DNA from 4 places in the Sinorhizobium sp. Y406 genome. Region 4 is predicted to be linked to each of the others. Evidence: predicted binding sites of a transcription regulator. Region 4 holds the regulator's gene; each other region holds the start of a gene.
The links. Region 4 encodes LexA, which represses DNA repair genes until DNA is damaged. Its sites were predicted from a motif close to TGTTCNNNNTGTGTTCNG; they were not measured.

Region 1 (4,766 bases), 1.3 Mb from region 4:
CGGGTTTGCGTAATCGCCGTTGCCGAGCGTCTCCACGTCGCGCACGAGCCCGGAGAGCGGCTTTTGCACGAAACTGCGCACGGCAAGATAAAGACCCGTGAGCACGGCGAGGAGTACGACGAGACCGCCACCGATCATCATATAGGTCTGGTTGTTGACCGGGGCGTTGATGATGGTGCGAGGCACATCCACGAGCACGACCCAACTGGCGTTCACATTGGGCAGCTTGAAGGGATAGACGACGCGGTCGAAGGGTTCGTTTCCGTCATAGGTCAGGTTCTTGATCGTGCCGGAGGCGTTTGACGAGAGGGCATTCTTGACCACGTCCGCGCCTTCGCCCTCATATTCCTTCATGAGCAACTCGGGAATCGGCGCGGCGAGCCACTTTCCGCTCTGCGAAAGCAGGTATACGCGGCCGGACCCGAAAGGCTTGAGCTTGCCGAGCCGGTCGGCGAGAGAAGCGAGCGAGATGTCGACCCCCGAGACACCGATCATCCTGCCATCCGACATCACCGGGTAGGCGATCGACGTCATCGTCGTCGGTACGTCAGTGCCTTCGGCGAGGTAAGGTTGCGTGATCGCACCCTTGCCGCTCTTTGCGGCCAGCGCGTACCATTCGGCGGCATAGTCGGCGCCGAAAGTCGAAAATTGCGCTTGGCCGTCGCGGTTCTTCGACCAATAGGGCGTGAAGACGCCGTCGGCGTTGGCGCCGAGTTCCTCGTTGCTGGCCACTTCCCGCTGACGCCCGTCGAAGGCTTTGATCTCCTCGGCAAACCAGCTGCCGAAGGCGAATTCATGCTGGTCCAGGTTCGCCTTCAAAAGGTTGATGGCGCCCGCACGGTCGACGGACTTTCCCGCGTGGCCGCGCCCGAGCACGCCTGACATGGTCCGCGCCGCCGCGGCGAGTTCACCGACGCTGCCGGCAATGTCGGAAGCAATGGCGCGTGCTTCCGCCTGCGCCCCCTCAAAGACCAGCGTCTCGACGCGATCCTGGGTCTGGGAGATGAGAACGAAATTCGAGGCGAGCAGCACCAGGGCGATCGTGCCGCCCGTCACGGCAATCAGCTTGGTCGCCAGCGATTTGGCATGGAACTTGATCATTAAATCCTCACGCACTGAGAGTCCGCAGCTTGCAATGCGGCGCGACAGTCCGAACTGTAGGGTGAAACTCCGTCATGGAGCGCGTGATGCCGACCGGCATGAAGGAACCGGGTCTAAAATGGCCCGCTTCGTAATCTGGATAAGCGATCAAAGATTAAGATAGAGGCAACAAATCGGCCAATTCCTGGCCCTCCGGGGATATTCCAGGGTGCAGGCGTCGTTGCCGCGACAGAGCCTGTCCTGATTGCGAATGGCCGAATATCGGCGCTGTCGTCAGAGGCGGACGGCGACCTCGGAGGCGAACGGGATCGCCGGTTGTGCGCCCGGCTTCAGGCAGGCGAGCGACCCGGCGACGGCGGCGCGGCGAAGCGCTTCGGGGAAGAAGAGTCCCGAGTCCAGACTCGCGGCGAGATAGCCGCAGAAGGTGTCGCCGGCACCGACCGTGTCGACGGGCTCGATCGCCAGCCCCTTCGCGCGATGGACCTCGCCATCGTGGATCGCCACGGCGCCGTCGGCGCCCAGCGTAACGATTAGCGTCTGCCCGGTCTCCGCGTGGAGAGCCATCATCGCCGCTTCCCGTTCGGGGCCCGCGATGCCGACCCTGCCGGCGAGCAGTTCGAACTCGGTCTCGTTCGCGATGACGATGTCGGCCATGCGGCCAAGGCGGGCGGCGTCCGGCGTCAGCGGCGCGATGTTGATGACGGAGCGGATCCGGCGCCGCCGGGCTTCGGTCAGTGCCTTCTCCACGGAGGCTGCCGGTATTTCCAGCTGCAGCATCAGCGTGTCGCCGACTGACATCGACTCGACGGCGGCAACGGCATTGCTTGCGCTGACGGTCGCATTGGCACCGGCAACGACGACGATGACATTCTCTCCCTCACCGTCGACCATGATATGTGCGGTACCGGTCGGCTCCACGGCCGTCTTCACAAGGCTGAGATCGGCACCCGCCTCCCTGAGCAGTGCAAGCGCACCTTCGGCAAAGCCGTCCGAGCCGACCGCACCGGCGATGCGCACGGATGCGCCGGCGCGACGGGCGGCCAGCGCCTGGTTGGCGCCCTTGCCCCCGGCGGCGGTGGCAAAGCCCGTCCCGGCAACGGTCTCGCCGGGCTTCGGGAGGCGCGTGGTCGTGGCGATCAGGTCCATGTTGATGGACCCAAGGACAGTGATCATCTGGAACGTGCCCCATCGGTTGCTGATTTGCCGGACAGTGCCCGAGCGCGTCAGTCCTCGTCAACCACTCTGAGCTTCAATTGACCGATACGGCCCTCCATGGACCGTTCGCCCGAACCTTCTTCCTTGCTGCTGCGCGCGGGTGCGGGTGGCGTTTCCAGGTCCAGCGCCTCGATCTTCGCGCCACGGCGCGTCAGCTTGTCGGAGGAGATCAGGATCTCGTCGATATCTTTCTGCGTCAGGGCGAAGTGCCCCTGGAGCTTGCGCACGCGCTCGTCGAGGCGGGATAGATCCTCCATGAGGCGCACGACCTCGCCCTGTATTAGATGCGCCTGCTCGCGCATGCGCGCGTCCTTGAGGATCGCCTGGATGACCTGGATCGAAAGGAGCAGCAACGACGGCGAGACGATGACGACGCGCTGGCGATGGGCCTTCTGCACGACCGTCTCGAAATGCTCGTGGACCTCAGCGAAGATCGATTCGGATGGGACGAAGAGAAACGCGGTCTCCTGCGTTTCTCCGGAGAGCAGGTATTTGCCGGCGATATCGCGGATATGGACTTCCATGTCGCGGCGAAAGGCCTGCGCGGCCTGCTGGCGCCGCTCGGCACTCTCGGCATCGCGCATGGCGTTCCAGGCCTCCAGCGGGAATTTCGCATCGATCACGAGCGGCGGCTGATCGTTCGGCATGCGGATGACGCAATCAGGCCGTGCGCCGTTGGAGAGCGTCGCCTGGAAGATGTAAGCGCCGATCGGCAGCCCATCCGCGACGATCGCCTCCATGCGCGACTGGCCGAAGGCGCCGCGCGTCTGCTTGTTGGAAAGGATGCTCTGCAGCCCGGCCATGTCCTTGGCGAGCGCCTGGATGTTGTTCTGGGCGCTGTCGATGACGGCCAGCCGCTCCTGCAGCCGCCGAAGATTTTCGTGGGTTGCCTTGGTCTGCTCGCTGATCGAGGCACCGATCCGGTGCGTCATCCCGTCGATCCGCTGACTGAGCGATTGGTTGAGCTCAGCCTGTCGGGCGCCGAAGACGTCCGCCATCGCTGCGATCCGTCCCTGCATTTCGGTCTGTGCCGCAAGCAGCGACGCAATCTGCTCGGCGCGCTCGTCCGCGCGAAGCGCACGGGCACGGCCCGCGGCCATGATCGCCAGGAGTGCGATCAGCAGGGCGGCAGCGGTGACAAAATAGCCTGCCGTGATGGGCAGGGCGCCGAGTTGAAACAGCGGCTGGTCGAAGGAAAAGGCGACGGGCTCCATGGCCGCAGCCTAACAGATTCGTTTCCGATGGCCAGATCAAAACGAGAACAAAGAAAAGTCGCGCCTTGGCGGGAGCCGATCGGGTGGCCATCCGGACCGCAATCGGCAAATTCCTTGCGCCCGAGCGGAAAGATCGGTTATGGGAGCGGCATGACGATCAAGCCGCTTATCATCCTTCCCGATCCCATTCTGCGCCAGATGTCGGCGCCGGTGGAGACCATCGACGACGAGGTCCGCCGCCTTGCCGACGATATGCTCGAGACCATGTACGATGCTCCTGGCATCGGCCTTGCGGCCATCCAGATCGGCTTGCCGAGGCGCCTTTTGGTGCTGGATGTCACCAAGGAGGGCGAGGAGAGAAAGCCGCTCGTCTTCATCAATCCCAAGGTCGTCCGCTACTCCGAGGAGCGCTCGGTCTACGAGGAAGGCTGCCTGTCGATTCCGGACTATTACGCCGAAGTTGAGCGCCCGGCGGCGATCACCGTCGAATATCTCGACCGTGACGGCAAGCAGCAGAGCATCGAGGCCGACGGGCTGCTTGCCACTTGCCTGCAGCATGAGATCGATCACTTGAACGGGGTGCTCTTCATCGACCATATCTCCAAGCTCAAGCGCGATATGGTGATCCGCAAGTTCACCAAGGCTGCCAAGGTACGCGGAAGCCGGGCGATCTGACGGCTCCGATGCAACCGGCATGAAGGATCGGCGCTTGAGCACGACGCCGTTTCGGGCAATCGAGAGATACGGAGTACACCGACTTGCCGCTGCGCATCATCTTCATGGGCACACCGGACTTTGCCGTTCCGACGCTGGCGGCGCTCGCAGAAGCCGGGCATGAGGTCGTCGCCGTCTACACCCAGCCGCCGCGTCCCGGTGGCCGGCGTGGCCTCGATCTTCAGAAGTCGCCGGTGCACCAGGCGGCGGAGCTACTGGGCGCGCCGGTGTTGACGCCTGTCGACTTCAAGGATCCGGCCGATCGGCAGCGTTTTCGCGGCTTCGATGCCGATGTCGCCGTCGTCGTCGCCTATGGGCTCTTGCTGCCGGAGGAGATTCTCTCGGGCACGCGCCATGGCTGCTACAACGGCCATGCCTCGCTCCTTCCGCGCTGGCGGGGTGCGGCCCCGATCCAGCGCGCCATCATGGCCGGCGACAGCGAGACCGGCATGATGGTGATGAAAATGGACAAGGGGCTCGACACCGGCCCCGTCGCGCTGACGAAGCGCGTTGCGATCGGCG
Region 2 (4,766 bases), on a different replicon from region 4:
TCCTGCGCGGAGGGCGGCATCTCCGGTGCCCTCGCGCGGTCTCCGCCATTTGACTGTGTTTGTTGCATCTCGCTCTCCGGAAACACTTCGTGGAACTCGCTGCCCCGAATGAGCAGCAAAGCCGGGAACGGAAGATCAGTCGTCCGCACGATCGGCACGTTCAGGATGCCGGCGCGGGCACCGGCATCCTGCAATGACCTCTACTGACTTCCGGCGCCGCTTTTAGGGGCTTTGCGCCGGGGCGACGGCGACCGTTTAGACGGCCTAGCGCCGCCATTCCCGAGATTCGGCGCCGAACCGCTTTGCCCCAGCATTTCGCGGAAGGCCTGCTCCCAATGCCGCATATGCTGGCCCTCGGGGCAGCCTTCCTGCTCCCAAATGGCGTAGGCTCGGCGCCTGATCAGCTCTTCCTCGTGATTTTCCATATGGTCACCTCTCCGTTGGACTGCACTACTGGTTTAACTGTAACGACAGGCGCCGCTTGTTTGTTCCGTCGGCTCAACTGGCTTCCGGCTCAGACCTGCTGGTCGAGCTCCGGGTAGCGACGAAAGATGCAGGATTCGTTGAACGCAAGACGGCGATCCGACGCCAGATAGCGGTGGATTCGCGGTCGGGCCGCAACGGAGTCATGCAGGGCGACCAAGGCTGGTACGCGCGGCTCATGCACCCGCATGGCGTTCGGGAATGCATAGCGAAGTCCCTCGACGAGGTGAAACAACGAGAGATCGACATAGCTCAGCTCCTTCCCGACAGCATGCTCCCGCCCCGCGGGGTTCCGGTTGAGAATGCGTTCGAAATAGCCGAGGAACTTCGGCAGCCGATTGTTGAGAAACTCCGCCGACCGCCGCAGCGATTCCGGCTTCTGCTGCTCATAATAGAGTGACACGCTGATCGGGTGATGCGTATCGTGAATTTCGGCAAGCAGGTCGGTGATCGTCAACTGCAGACCATTGGCGACGTGACGCAGCCCTTCGTCCTGCGGTGCGAGACCGAGCCGCGGTCCGAGATAAAACAGGATATTGGCAACCTGCGAGATCAAGAGATCGCGATCCACCAGAAAGGGCGGCGCGAAAGGGATGGAAGCGGCACCCGGATCCTTCATCAGTGCCAGCATCTCCTGTAAGCCGCCCGGCAGGCGGGCAACATCGACATAGTCGGTGCCCGCCGCCTCGAATGCGAGGCGCACGAATTCGCCTCTCCCGGGTATCCCGCCCCAATAGTAAAGCTTGTAGGGCATGAAAGGCTTCCCCCTTCGCCAATATTCGGCAAGCTCCGCCTCACCTGGGCGCCCGACCGAAATCTCTTCGCAGTTCGTTCTTCGCCCTTTCGAGAATATGACGCCGGTCGCCGTTCAGCCCCGCACCCGCCCTGTTGATGTAGAACGTCAACATGGAGATGGCCGAGCGGAAGGGGCTTGCTTTGCGGCGATCGCTCGCCTCCGCCGACCGCTTCAAAGAATGCGCGATTTCTTTGGGATCGTCGAGTGTGAAGACCCCCGGCTCGAGGTCCATCGCGTCGCTCTGAACTTCTTGGACCAATGGGCTTTGGTCTCTGGCTTCTTACCCATGGCCGTTCACCCGCGTCGGCTGTCGTCAGCGCAACCACACCGGTACCTCGGAAGCGCCCCGAATGTCTGATGCCCGATGCTTCCAACCAAGCTCTTCCCAAGCGAAATGCTGTGCGGCAGTCTGCGCCTTCTCCTTGGTCGAATAGACTTCCGGCAAGAGATATTCCCTGTCACCATAGGTCAGTAGCGCCCGGCCGCTTCGAACATCGAAATGAAGCTGCAGGCACTCTTGCGTTTGCATGGAAGCCTCCCTGATCGATCTTGGAACTGGGGAATTATGCGCGGTTTTCTCACTCTTTAGAACGGTCCACATACCTATTTTTGAGTAGAAACATTTACCCTCGTGGAAACGGCGACCGGGCAAGGAAGTTCCGGAAGGCAGAATGTTCTTCGGGCTGTCGCCAAGCGAGGGGTGGCGCTGTCAGCCCGGATATTTGCACCGGTCAGTACCAGTCCCGGGCGCGACCTCGGACCCGTCACATTCGGCCTTCCGGCCCTCGCGGCTTTGCTCCCAGCCGAAGACGCTTCGCCCGCCGAAACGTGGCGAGTCCCTGAACTCTCCGGCGACGATTTCCTTGAGGTCCGGCCCGGTGGCGTAGCGCTCCAGCCGGCGCGACTGGTCGTCGAGCCGCTTCAGAGCCGCAAGCTCCTCATCCCGCCCGAGCCGGCCCTTCCTTACCGCCGACTTCATGACATTGATGGTTTCGTCATAGACCTTGAGCGGCACCGGAAAGGGGTGGCGGTCCTTGCCCCCATGGGCAAGCGAAAATCGGGCGGGATCGGAAAACCGGAAGGGGGCGCCATGGACCACCTCGGCGACCAAGGCGAGCGCCTTGACCGTGCGCGCCCCGACGCCCGGCACCATCAGCAGTTCCTCGAAGTCCTTTGGCCCTCGATCGGCGGCAGCCGCAAGATTGCCGTGCAGGCGCCGGAGATTGACGTCGCTCTCGCGCACATCGTGATGGGCCGGCATGATCAGATGCGGCAAGGTCGGCTGGCTCTGCGCGATCGGCACAGCCCCGCGCGTCTCGATTCTCGCAACTTCGCGGATCAGCCCGTCGGGGCCGAGCGAACTGAGGAGCGCGAGTTGGCCCTGGCGCGAAGCGGCGGCGCGCCGGTCCGCAAGATTGACGATCTCGCCCTGCCCCCTCCCTTCGATTGCTGCATGGGGAGAATCCACGAAGCTCTCCAGTCCTTCCGAGAGCCAGTGATAACGGCGTGCCTGCCGCCGGTCCCCATTCATGCCTTGCTGGACGACGACCCACTTGGCGTCGTCGGTAACGATGAAACCGTGCAGGTAAAGATCGAACCCATCCTGCACGGCGGCACTGTCGACTTTGGCGACAAGCCGGCTTGCATCGGCAAGCAGGAGGCCATCGAAGCCGACACGATCTCCGATTGCCGAGAGTTCGGCCGGCGTCTTGCGGGAATGCTGACCACGGCCGCCGCAAACATGGATGCCGAGTTCGCCGGCACGCGGCGTCAATCCACGTTTCATCGCGCCGATCACGCTGGTGGTAATGCCGGACGAGTGCCAATCCATGCCCATGACGGCGCCGAAAGACTGAAACCAGAAGGGCTGGGCAAGCCGCCTCAGAAACTCGTCGCGGCCATAGTGGTGTACGATCGCCTCGGCAATAAGCACGCCAAGACGTGTCATGCGGTCGCCGAGCCATTTCGGCACGCGCCCACCATGCAGCGGCAGATCCGCATTGCCTGATCTTTGCGCCATCGCACCACGATCCTTTCTACCTTGCCATCCCTGCCCGTCAGGCAAGCATCGCCACCGACGCACACATTACTTGCTTCGGATGTTCTCGGAAAGTTCTCAAGGACCGCGCAGCGCTACAAGATTGGCGAGAAGCGCCGATGCGCCTACATAAGGGCGGCACAGTTGGAAGGAACATTCATTGGTATGGGACGACACATTCTTTTCGCGGAACGCCGTCGAAGTCGCGTCTGATCTGATCGGCGCGGAACTTACAGTGTCTGGCGCCGGCGGCATTATCGTCGAAACCGAGGCCTACCTGCGGGACGACGCGGCGTCGCACAGCTTCGGCGGCACGACCGAGCGTAATCGCGCCATGTTCGGTCCCTCCGCGCACGCCTATGTTTATCTGTCCTACGGCCTTCACTGGTGCTTGAACTTCGTTTGCCTGCCCGGCAGCGCGGTGCTGATCCGGGCGATCGAACCGAAATGGGGGCTGGAGGCGATGCGTGAGAGACGCGGTGTTTCCCGGGACCGGCTTCTGTGCTCGGGACCGGGCCGTGTCGGCCAAGCCCTGGCGATCACCCGGGAACAGAACGGCCTGCCGCTCCGGCAGGAGCCTTTTCGCCTGCGTGTTCCCGAATCAAGGCCGGAAATCTCCGCCGGCCTTCGCATTGGCATTTCGAAAGCCGTCGAGCAGCCCTGGCGTTTCGGCCTGGCGAACTCCACGTTCCTCAGCCGGAAGTTCTAACCAACTGAAGCGCCGAACCGGGCCTCTGAACGCCGCGTCCATCAACGCTCGCAGGTACCGACGAGCGTGGCCTCGGCGATCCTATGCTTGCTAGCCCGTTTCCAGGCCTCGGCGGCGCCGACTTCCTCTGGTATCGAGAGGTTGCCGACGTCGAGAGCCGCCAGCCTGAACTTATAATGGTGAGTGCCGGTTCCGGGCGGTGGCTGTGGCCCGTCGTAGCGCGCATTGCCGAAATCGTTCTTGATGAACTTGATACCGTGTTCAGGGCCGGTATCGACAGACTGCTGAAGTTCGGTCCAATTGCCCGGGATGTTGATGATCGCGCAATGGCGGAAAAGGCCGCTCACGGCGTCCGGGTCCTCAATGACGAGGGCGAAGCTCTGCGTGCCCGCCGGCGTGCCCGTCCACTTCAGAGGCGGGAACAGGTTCTCTCCGAAACGGGTATGCTTGCTGGGAATTGGCTGGCCGTCAGCGAATGCGGGGCTGATCAAACTGAAGGTCATCGCCTGCCTCCTTTCATATGTCCGCATCGAGATGGGCGAACGGTCGTGGCGATCCCCCAAGCCGTTTGGTGCGGGAGCGTTGATCTCGCTCAAGGATCGCCTACAGCGCATCAGATAGGCTTGACTGGCCGATGCTCAAGAGCGCCGGCACTAAACGTGGTCAGGCTCGCTCGAACACACGATATTCCGCGAAAGGCGATCATCGACCGGTAAGCACCAACGACTGCATTCCGAGGA
Region 3 (4,766 bases), 210 kb from region 4:
GGCCCAATTGGCCCGCGCTTCCGCCTTCTGCCGTTCCATCGCTGCGGCGAAGGCGTCCGTATCCACGGTGATGCCCTTGGCGCGCAGCGCGTCCTGTGTCAGGTCGAGCGGGAACCCGTAGGTGTCGTAGAGCTTGAAGGCGGTTTCGCCATTGAACCGATCGCCTTCGGAGAGACCGGTCGAGGCGTCCGCAAGCAGGTTGAGGCCGCGCTCCAGCGTCTTGCGGAAACGGGTCTCCTCGAGCTTCAGCGTTTCGGAGATCAGCGCTTCGGCGCGAATCAGCTCCGGATAGGCGCGACCCATCTGGCCGACAAGTGCCGGCAGCAGCTTCCACATCAACGGCTCCTCGGCACCGAGCAACTGCGCATGGCGCATGGCGCGGCGCATGATACGACGCAGCACGTAGCCGCGGCCCTCGTTCGACGGCAGCACGCCGTCGGCGATCAGGAAGGCGGAGGAACGCAGATGGTCGGCAATGACGCGATGGCTCGCGCGCCGTTCGCCCTCAGCCCTTACTCCGGTCGCTTCCTCCGATGCCGCGATCAATGCCCGGAAGAGGTCGATATCGTAGTTGTCGTGCTGGCCCTGCAGGACTGCGGCGACACGTTCCAGGCCCATGCCGGTGTCGATCGATGGACGCGGCAGATCGATGCGCTCCTCTTTCGTCACCTGCTCGTACTGCATGAAGACGAGGTTCCAGATCTCTATGAAGCGATCGCCGTCCTCATCGGCCGAGCCCGGCGGTCCGCCCCAGATCTCTTCGCCATGATCGTAGAAGATCTCCGAGCACGGGCCGCAAGGGCCGGTATCGCCCATGGCCCAGAAATTGTCGCTCGTCGGAATGCGGATGATGCGGTCGTCGCCGAGACCGGCGATCTTCTTCCAGAGGTCATAGGCCTCGTCATCGGTGTGATAGACGGTGACGAGCAACCGCTTCGCATCAAGCCCGTATTCCTTGGTGATCAGGTTCCATGCAAGCTCGATCGCACGGTCCTTGAAATAATCGCCGAAGGAAAAATTGCCGAGCATCTCGAAGAAGGTGTGATGACGCGCGGTATAGCCGACATTGTCGAGGTCGTTGTGCTTGCCGCCGGCGCGGACGCATTTCTGCGCGGTCGCCGCCGTCGAATACGGACGCTGTTCCAGCCCGGTGAAGACGTTCTTGAACTGCACCATGCCGGCATTGGTGAACATCAACGTCGGATCGTTGCGCGGCACCAGAGGGCTCGACGGCACGATCTCGTGGCCGTTCTTGCGGAAATAGTCGAGAAACACCGACCGGATTTCATTCACGCCGCTCATCTTGCGTCCTATCTGTGCACACTCCGGCCGCAAGCGCAGGTGTCCCGCGCTTCAGTGCCGTAACCTTCGACCCCGCGTCTATCGCTCGTAGCCGCCCTCCCCGATGGCCGCTGCCATCGGAACCACAGGCTTTTATCTTCCGCATATCACGCTGTCCAGACGGCAGCAAAAACCGGCCGCTCATGCCGAGGGCCGGTCCACCGGGCGAAAGCTGGTTTGCTCTGCCCGCTATTCGGCGGCATCCTCGCCGTCGCTCTCCGGCCCGCCGTTCTCAAGGAACCGCTCGGCTATCAGGCCGGCATTCTGCCGGAGCGCCATTTCGATCTCGCGCAAAAGATCCGGATTGTCGCGCAGAAACTGCTTGGCGTTCTCGCGGCCCTGGCCGAGACGCTGACTGTTATAGGAGAACCACGCCCCGGACTTTTCCACAATGCCCGCCTTGACGCCGAGGTCGATGAGTTCGCCGGTCTTGGACACGCCTTCGCCATACATGATATCGAACTCGACCTGTTTGAAGGGCGGCGCCATCTTGTTCTTGACGACCTTGACGCGAGTCTGGTTGCCGACCACTTCCTCCCGCTCCTTGACCGAGCCAATGCGGCGGATATCGAGCCGGACCGATGCATAGAACTTCAGCGCATTGCCGCCCGTCGTCGTTTCCGGCGAGCCGAACATGACGCCGATTTTCATGCGGATCTGGTTGATGAAGATCACCATGCAGTTGGACTTGGAGATCGATGCGGTCAGCTTGCGCAGCGCCTGGCTCATCAGGCGCGCCTGCATGCCCGGCAGGCTGTCGCCCATCTCGCCTTCGATTTCGGCGCGCGGCACGAGCGCTGCGACCGAGTCGACGACCAGCACGTCGATCGCGCCGGAGCGAACCAGCGTATCGGTGATTTCCAGCGCCTGCTCACCGGTATCGGGCTGCGAGATCAGGAGATTTTCGAGATCGACACCCAGCTTGCGCGCATAGACCGGATCGAGAGCATGCTCGGCGTCGACGAAGCCACAGATGCCACCCTTCTTCTGCGCTTCGGCAATGGTCTGCAATGCCAGCGTCGTCTTGCCCGAGCTTTCCGGGCCGTAGATTTCGATAATGCGGCCCTTCGGCAGGCCGCCGATGCCAAGCGCGATATCGAGGCCAAGCGAACCGGTCGAGACGGTTTCGATCTCGACGACGCTATCCTTGGCGCCTAGCTTCATGATCGATCCCTTGCCGAACGCGCGTTCGATCTGGGAGAGAGCCGCTTCAAGTGCCTTGCTTTTATCCACCGATTTGTCCTCTACGAGCCGCAAAGAGTTCTGTGCCATTGGGTCCACCTTTAGGTTATTGGAGCTGTTGAGGCAATGAAGCCGCCGCAGGAGTTTTTGTACACGCTTTGTTCCAATTTGGCAATGGCACACCAAGCGATTGAAACATATGGATAATTCGCCAATCGTTCGATTCCTGTTCACGGGCCATTGTACTCCATTTTCGTGGGACGGCGCGGAGCTTCGCCCAGACCTGTCGAGCCAGTCCGATTCGCATGATGAGGTGACGCATGAAGCAGCATAGGATCGCCGTTTTCGGTGGCGCCCATATCGACCGCCGCGGCCGTATCAGTGGCCGGACGGCGCCGGGTGCAAGCAATCCCGGAACGTGGTTCGAGGAGACGGGCGGCGGCGGCTTCAATGCGGCGCGCAATCTCGCACGCCTCGGGCACCGGGTGCGCATGATCAGCCCGCGCGGCGGCGATGCGGCCGGCGAACTGATCGCTGCGGCCGCAGCGGTGGCCGGAGTGATCGACTGCCCCTTCACCTTCCTCGATCGCAAGACGCCGAGCTACACGGCGATCCTCGAAAACGACGGCAACCTCGTTATCGCGCTCGCTGACATGGAACTCTATGCGCATTTCTCGCCGCGCCGGTTGCTGCAGCGGGCAACGCGCGAACTGGTCGCTGCGAGCGACCTCGTGCTGATGGACGCCAACCTCCCGCAGGAGACCTTGGCGGCGCTGGTCGGCGCCGCAAGCGGAGACGGTCGTCTCGTCGCCGGCATCGCCGTTTCCCCCGCCAAGGTGATCCGATATGGCGAATGCCTCGCCGGTCTCGATTTCCTGTTCATGAACGAGGCGGAAGCACGCGCGCTGACAGGAGCGGATAACGCCGATGCCGAGGCGTGGCCCGCCCTTCTGCGGGCGGCCGGCCTTTCCGGCGGCGTGGTGACACGCGGAGGACGGGCGGCGGTCGCCTTCGACCGGTTGAGTGCCTGCCTCGCCTCGCCGCCCTCCTTGCCCGCCCTCGCCGACGTCACAGGCGCCGGCGACGCTCTGGCCTCCGGTTTCCTTTCCGCCCGGCTCTCGGGTCTGGAACTCGCCGCATCCCTGCGGCACGGCATGGCCGCCGCCATGATCACGCTCCGCTCGCCCTACGCGGCTGCGGAGGAGATGTCTTTAAGCAATCTCCGGGAGGCGCTGGCCCTTGTGCCGGTGCCGCGAATGCTGTCATGAGATTGCCAATCGAAAGGAAGAGCCGCTGGCGGCCTCTCCCGGTATCCTGCTCCAACACTCGATCAGAAGCGAAGAACAATGACGAAGCCTTCCAACCCGTCCCTGCCGATGGAATATTCCGACGAAGTCGCGGCCGCGAAAGCGCGCGGCGCGCCGATCGTCGCGCTGGAATCGACGATCATCACCCACGGCATGCCCTATCCGGGCAATCTCGACATGGCGCGCAGCGTCGAGACGATCATACGCGAACAAGGGGCGGTGCCCGCGACCATCGCGGTCATCCACGGCACCCTCCATATCGGCCTTGACGACGCGAAGCTGGAAGCGCTTGCCAAGACTGAAGAGGCGATGAAACTTTCGCGCGCCGACCTCGCCTTTGCGATCGCCGAGCGCCGCACCGGAGCCACCACCGTTGCCGCGACGATGATCGCCGCCGCCCGCGCCGGCATCGGCGTTTTCGCGACCGGCGGCATCGGCGGCGTTCATCGCGGCGCGGAACTGAGTTTCGATATTTCCGCCGACCTCGACGAACTCGCGCGCACCAACGTGATCGTCGTCTGTGCGGGCGCCAAGGCGATTCTCGACATTCCTAAGACGCTCGAGGTACTTGAGACCCGGGGCGTGCCGGTGGTCACCTATGACAGCGAAACCTTCCCCGCCTTCTGGTCGCGCGACTCCGGCCTCAAGAGCCCGTTGATGCTGAACAGCCCCGCGGCGATCGCCAATTTCCAACGCATGCGCGAGCAGCTCGGCGTCGATGGCGGAATGCTCGTCGCCAATCCGGTGCCGGAGGAAAGCGAGATTGTGCGCGAAGAGATGGAAATCTACATCACCCGCGCGCTGGACAATGCCGCGAGCGACGGCATTTCCGGCAAGGCGGTGACGCCCTACCTGCTCGACAACCTCTTTCACATGACGGAAGGCCGCAGCCTCGAAACCAATATCGCGCTCGTCGAGAACAATGCCCGGCTCGCC
Region 4 (4,766 bases):
TGTGCGTCGCGCACGCCGACGACTCGCCGTGTGGTGGGCCCGCTGGCGCGGCAACACCGAGAAAACGTCGGGGAAGTAGAATTGCGATCTCGGGCTAGCTGGCCCGTGAAACGTTGAGTGCGTCCGGAACGCCCTCGACCGCGTGAAGTCTGCGCTTCGGCCGTAGATACGGCTCTAGGACCGTGTGGACGTGCCCCTCGTTGGGCAGCGCCGCCGGATCGTTCAAGGTTCTGGCGAGTTTGAGAAACAGCTTCTCACGCATTTGCCGCAGTCTGAAGCCGTTGGCCCTGCGGCTGAGAGCGAAAATGCGCAACGGGCTTTTTTCACCGGTCCCGTCGATGCACATCAGTTCCTCAAAACAGCGACGGTCCGTCACTACGAAGTTGCCGGCATTGCAATCCATCAGCACGATGTGAAGCCGGCGACAGCGCTCGAAAAGTTCGTCAATCATCGCCAGGTGCCTGGCCGTCAACCGCCCCGCCAGCGCCAGGTCGCGCAAGGTTGGGGCCAACTGTCCGTTTGCCATAGTGATCTTCTCGACCACGAGACCGAGGCCGTGTTCGGTCTGAACGAAGCCCAGCACTCCGGGGATGGGGAGATCGGCTGTGTCGGACAGGGTGAACTTTCGGGCCTGTTCGATAAACTCGTCGACTTCGCGTCGAAATGTCCGGTAGGCACCGAACCGCTTGAAGCGATCGATGAAGCGCAGCATCCGCGTCGATTGGCGCTCGCCGCTGTTGCCCCTGATTCTGAGAACCTTGACCAGAATATTCGGGTAGAGGTCATGCTCGAAAACACACCGCTGGTGCCCGCCTGCACATTGGTGCCAGTCGGAAAGGGAGATCTTGCCGTCGAACATGTCCTCGCCCATTAAGTGTGAAAGTTTTGTGACAAAACAGGGCCGGTTGAGGAAAATCAAGGAAAATCCTACCTTATGGGTGAGTTTATTGCGATCGAACTGGGAGGCTGGGCATTCCAGTGTCCAACCTCCTTTTACGATGGGCCGAGACGAGGGGTGCGTTTTTCGGAAATTGCCTCTTGCGGTTCATCTCGAATGATTCTAAACGCTCGCCACGACTTGATATTTCTTGTCGATGAGGCCTCGTGGCGGAGTGGTGACGCAGAGGACTGCAAATCCTTGTACCCCGGTTCAATTCCGGGCGAGGCCTCCAAATTCCCCTGATGATCCGGCTGGTGGCACCGATGTGCGCCGGCAAATTTCTTGGCAAGTGATCTTCAGCCGCTGCGGCAACGGCCGCTTGCCTGCAGAATGTCGATTCCGGCCTGACCGGGCCGCCGCTTCACCACCGCCTGATCGTCGGAGCGCGTTGGTCAGGCGGAATCGCCCGCCGCATGGTCAAGCGATACCGCGAGCGTGGCCGCGAGAACGGTGTGCACGCAATCCGATCCAGCAAGACTCCATAGGCAGCGCTTTGGAGGAACTTTCATCGGACCCATGGATCGCGTCGAGATCGCAACAAGGAGGAGAGTCCATGGGCAAACCCAGGACCGCAGATCCGACCGGCCAAGCCATGCCGTCTCCCACATGAAAGCCGAACCCGAGGGAGATTGAGCTGGGCCCGAAACCGATACGATAACCGGGGAGAATACCCGTGGCGCCGACCGTCCACCTGCGGACGGCTCTACGCCCATGCGGGGATGCGGGGAGGCAGCCAGACGAAAGTACTCGGCGCTGGTCGGCCGCAACGTCCAGCGGAACGTCTACCGCCCAAGGCTTCGGACGATAACTGTTGCCCACTCGATCACGCACTGTGCGCTAATACCCATGCATCGGCCAAACGAAACGGCTCCGATCACCGGGGCGATGGGCTAGTGATACCGCCGTATCAGCCCGACCAGTTTGCCCTGGATTTTCACCCGGTCCGGTCCGAATATCCGGGTCTCATAGGCCGGGTTCGCCGCTTCGAGCGCAATCGACGCACCCTTCCGGCGGAATCGCTTCAGGGTCGCTTCTTCGTCATCGATCAGTGCCACGACGATATCGCCCGGACTGGCCGTGCTCGCGTTGCGGATGATCACGGTGTCGCCATCGAGGATGCCGGCCTCGATCATCGAATCGCCCTTGATTTCCAGTGCGTAATGTTCACCGTTGCCGATCATGTCGAGCGGAACGGAAACCTCGTGCGTATTGTTCTGGATCGCAGAAATTGGGACGCCGGCGGCGATGCGCCCCATCACGGGAACCGCAATCGAGGACGTCTCTGCGGGTGGCGCCTCGACCCTGGGCGCGGCAGATGGCTTGCCCAGGCTGCCCTCGATGACGCTCGGCGAAAAGCCGCGCCTTGGCTGCGCCGGTGTCGTATAGGCTTCCGGCAGCTTGATGACTTCAAGTGCGCGTGCCCGATTGGGAAGCCGGCGAATGAAGCCCCGCTCCTCGAGCGCAGTGATCAACCGGTGGATGCCCGACTTCGACGCAAGATCGAGCGCGTCTTTCATTTCATCGAAGGACGGCGGGACTCCCGACTCTTTCATTCGTTCATGAATGAAGAGAAGCAATTCCTGTTGCTTGCGGGTCAGCATGGCGCGTCACTCCAGAATCGCGAAACAAATCAAGAACAGACACTATCCGTTCCATTTGTGTTCCGCAAGTGCCTAACATTCCGTGAATATTGCCATGCTGAATTGGGCGGCGTCGCTTTGCCGGGGCCGACAAGCCATTGGGCTGTCGGGCGATGGAGCGTTGATGTGGCGCCCGATCAATAGGCGAGGCGCAGACCCCCGGGACTGAGAACGTCGAAGTCAGGCTCAGGGTAGGGGCCGTACCACTGCGCGTAGGTCGTGTTGCCCGTAGCGCCGGTGGTGGCGCATCCCCAAAGTGACAGGAGCGCCAATGCTGCAACCGCCATCAGAGTTTTAGAGGACATGATTTTCTCCACTCGCGGGAGTTGCCGACACGAAAAGATGCAGACCCCAACTGTCCCTCAATTCGCCAGCGATGGCAAGGAAACCTTGGTGGCCGAAACCAGCATTTTGTGTTCCCGGTAAACGACTTGGCGCAATGCGCCTCGGCGAAGAAACCTGCCGCCGCCGCCGGGCAGATCGGGCATCACGGCTCCGGGCTGGACAAAGAGAAGAATGGTGGAGTCGAAGGGAGTCGAACCCTCGACCTCCGCAGTGCGATTGCGGCGCTCTCCCAACTGAGCTACGACCCCGGCAGGCCTGGACTATATAGAAGAATTCCACGGCGCGCGCCAGCCCGCTCGGCTGAATTGGCCGAACGTGCTCGAGACGTCGGCAGACAGTCGAGTCCGAATGGGAGCAGGTGCCGGGTCGGACAAAGTTCACGCTGGCGGATGGGGTGGGATTCGAACCCACGGACGGTTGCCCGTCGCCGGTTTTCAAGACCGGTGCCTTAAACCGCTCGGCCACCCATCCGGGCAGCGCGTTATTGCGCGAAGTGCGGTTCGTTGCAAGATTTAAGCTCGCCGCCCGCACGAATTTCTTCGGCCTCTGCCGCTTGGTACTGCGCATCTCCGTCGGTCTGGTGTTTACGTTTTGTAAACCATAACGAGAAAAACCCGGCGCGATCTCGCCTTGAAATTCGTATTTTTGCCTTGTTGTTGTCATCATTACACGATTGTCCCTTTCCGGGACGTCGAAAGATCCGCGGGGGTGAAATGCGGATCGTTCGGGCACGAATTTTGCGAATGACCTTGGGGACAGATGATATCTCGTAGAAAAGCGGCATGCCTTGCGAGGGGATTGCGCCTCGCTGCAATTCCACTGCTTTGCGCAGCACTAGCGGCCTGCGGTTCGACGTCCAGCGTCAAGAAGAGCAAGTCGAGAAGCAAGGAATATTTCGCCGAATCGGTCTACGGGGTCAAAGCAAGTCCGCGAGTGGCCAACGGGCGCAACATTCCGAAGGGCGGCGGGCGATTCCAGGTCGGCAATGCCTATCAGGTCAAGGGCAAGTGGTATCAGCCGAAGGAGGAGCCGGGCTACAACAAGACCGGCATGGCCTCCTGGTACGGCTCGGCCTTTCATGGTCGGCTGACGGCGAATGGCGAGGTCTACGACAAGTATCACCTCTCCGCGGCGCATCCCACGTTCCCTTTGCCGAGCTATGCTCGCGTGACCAATCTCGAGAACGGCAGCTCCGTCATTGTGCGTGTGAACGATCGCGGGCCCTATGAATTCGGCCGGATCATCGATGTCTCCTCGAAGACCGCCGACCTGCTCGATATCAAGCGCAAGGGAAGTGCCCAGGTACGCGTGCAATATGTCGGCCGAGCCCCGCTCGAGGGCAACGACATGCCTTATCTTATGGCGTCTTACGTTACCAAGGGCGATCGCGGCCCTCGCATCGCGCCGGAAGGGCAGATCGCGACGGGGGTCATGGTGGCTTCGAACGAACCGCTGCGCGATCAGGCACAGGACCTTGGGACTCTGACGATTCCGGCGAAATCGACGCTTGGCGCAACGAGGTCGTTGAATGCGCTCACGGCGCCGCCTGCAGCGTCGCCGGCATCGGCCGCGCTTGCCGAGTTCATGATGCTGCCGGAGATCGGGCCGGTTCCCTCCGAGCGCCCGGAATGGATCCCGTTGCCGGATGGCAACATGGCCTATGCCGCCGCCTATGTCGAAGTCCGGGTCAGTGACAGGGCTTCGCCATTCGAACTGATCATGGCCGATCCGGACCCGCTGACGTCCGACTCCATTCGGGCCTACGCAAAGCGGCAGAACCGGGGCGTTCTGGCCGATTGACGCCGGTTGAATAGGTCTGGCGGCGCTGCTATGCCCGTGAA

Region 1: a site for LexA is predicted at 3,563-3,580, ahead of AC4P1R_RS00260 (DNA recombination protein RmuC). Genes of this name have one in related genera too.
Region 2: a site for LexA is predicted at 3,380-3,397, ahead of AC4P1R_RS20380 (DUF763 domain-containing protein). Genes of this name have one in related genera too.
Region 3: a site for LexA is predicted at 2,672-2,689, ahead of recA (recombinase RecA). Genes of this name have one in related genera too.

Annotation. Positions count from the first base shown of each region.
Region 1 covers NZ_CM178974.1:53,039-57,804, forward strand. The annotation lists gene AC4P1R_RS00250 (methyl-accepting chemotaxis protein) at 1-1,101, opposite strand, end outside; gene AC4P1R_RS00255 (ribokinase) at 1,375-2,274, opposite strand; gene AC4P1R_RS00260 (DNA recombination protein RmuC) at 2,325-3,530, opposite strand; gene def (peptide deformylase) at 3,681-4,205, shown strand; gene fmt (methionyl-tRNA formyltransferase) at 4,289-4,766, shown strand, end outside.
Region 2 covers NZ_CM178975.1:742,875-747,640, forward strand. The annotation lists gene AC4P1R_RS20355 (hypothetical protein) at 1-194, opposite strand, end outside; gene AC4P1R_RS20360 (DUF2934 domain-containing protein) at 201-425, opposite strand; gene AC4P1R_RS20365 (glutathione S-transferase) at 515-1,237, opposite strand; gene AC4P1R_RS20370 (DUF3175 domain-containing protein) at 1,278-1,511, opposite strand; gene AC4P1R_RS20375 (hypothetical protein) at 1,593-1,808, opposite strand; gene AC4P1R_RS20380 (DUF763 domain-containing protein) at 1,989-3,299, opposite strand; gene AC4P1R_RS20385 (DNA-3-methyladenine glycosylase) at 3,478-4,026, shown strand; gene AC4P1R_RS20390 (YbhB/YbcL family Raf kinase inhibitor-like protein) at 4,068-4,529, opposite strand.
Region 3 covers NZ_CM178974.1:1,547,689-1,552,454, forward strand. The annotation lists gene alaS (alanine--tRNA ligase) at 1-1,302, opposite strand, end outside; gene recA (recombinase RecA) at 1,531-2,613, opposite strand; gene AC4P1R_RS07485 (carbohydrate kinase family protein) at 2,844-3,791, shown strand; gene AC4P1R_RS07490 (pseudouridine-5'-phosphate glycosidase) at 3,870-4,766, shown strand, end outside.
Region 4 covers NZ_CM178974.1:1,340,530-1,345,295, forward strand. The annotation lists gene AC4P1R_RS06475 (hypothetical protein) at 1-79, shown strand, start outside; gene AC4P1R_RS06480 (YrbL family protein) at 95-919, opposite strand; tRNA gene AC4P1R_RS06485 (tRNA-Cys) at 1,099-1,172, shown strand; gene lexA (transcriptional repressor LexA) at 1,831-2,541, opposite strand; gene AC4P1R_RS06495 (hypothetical protein) at 2,718-2,885, opposite strand; tRNA gene AC4P1R_RS06500 (tRNA-Ala) at 3,098-3,173, opposite strand; tRNA gene AC4P1R_RS06505 (tRNA-Ser) at 3,309-3,396, opposite strand; gene AC4P1R_RS06510 (septal ring lytic transglycosylase RlpA family protein) at 3,685-4,725, shown strand.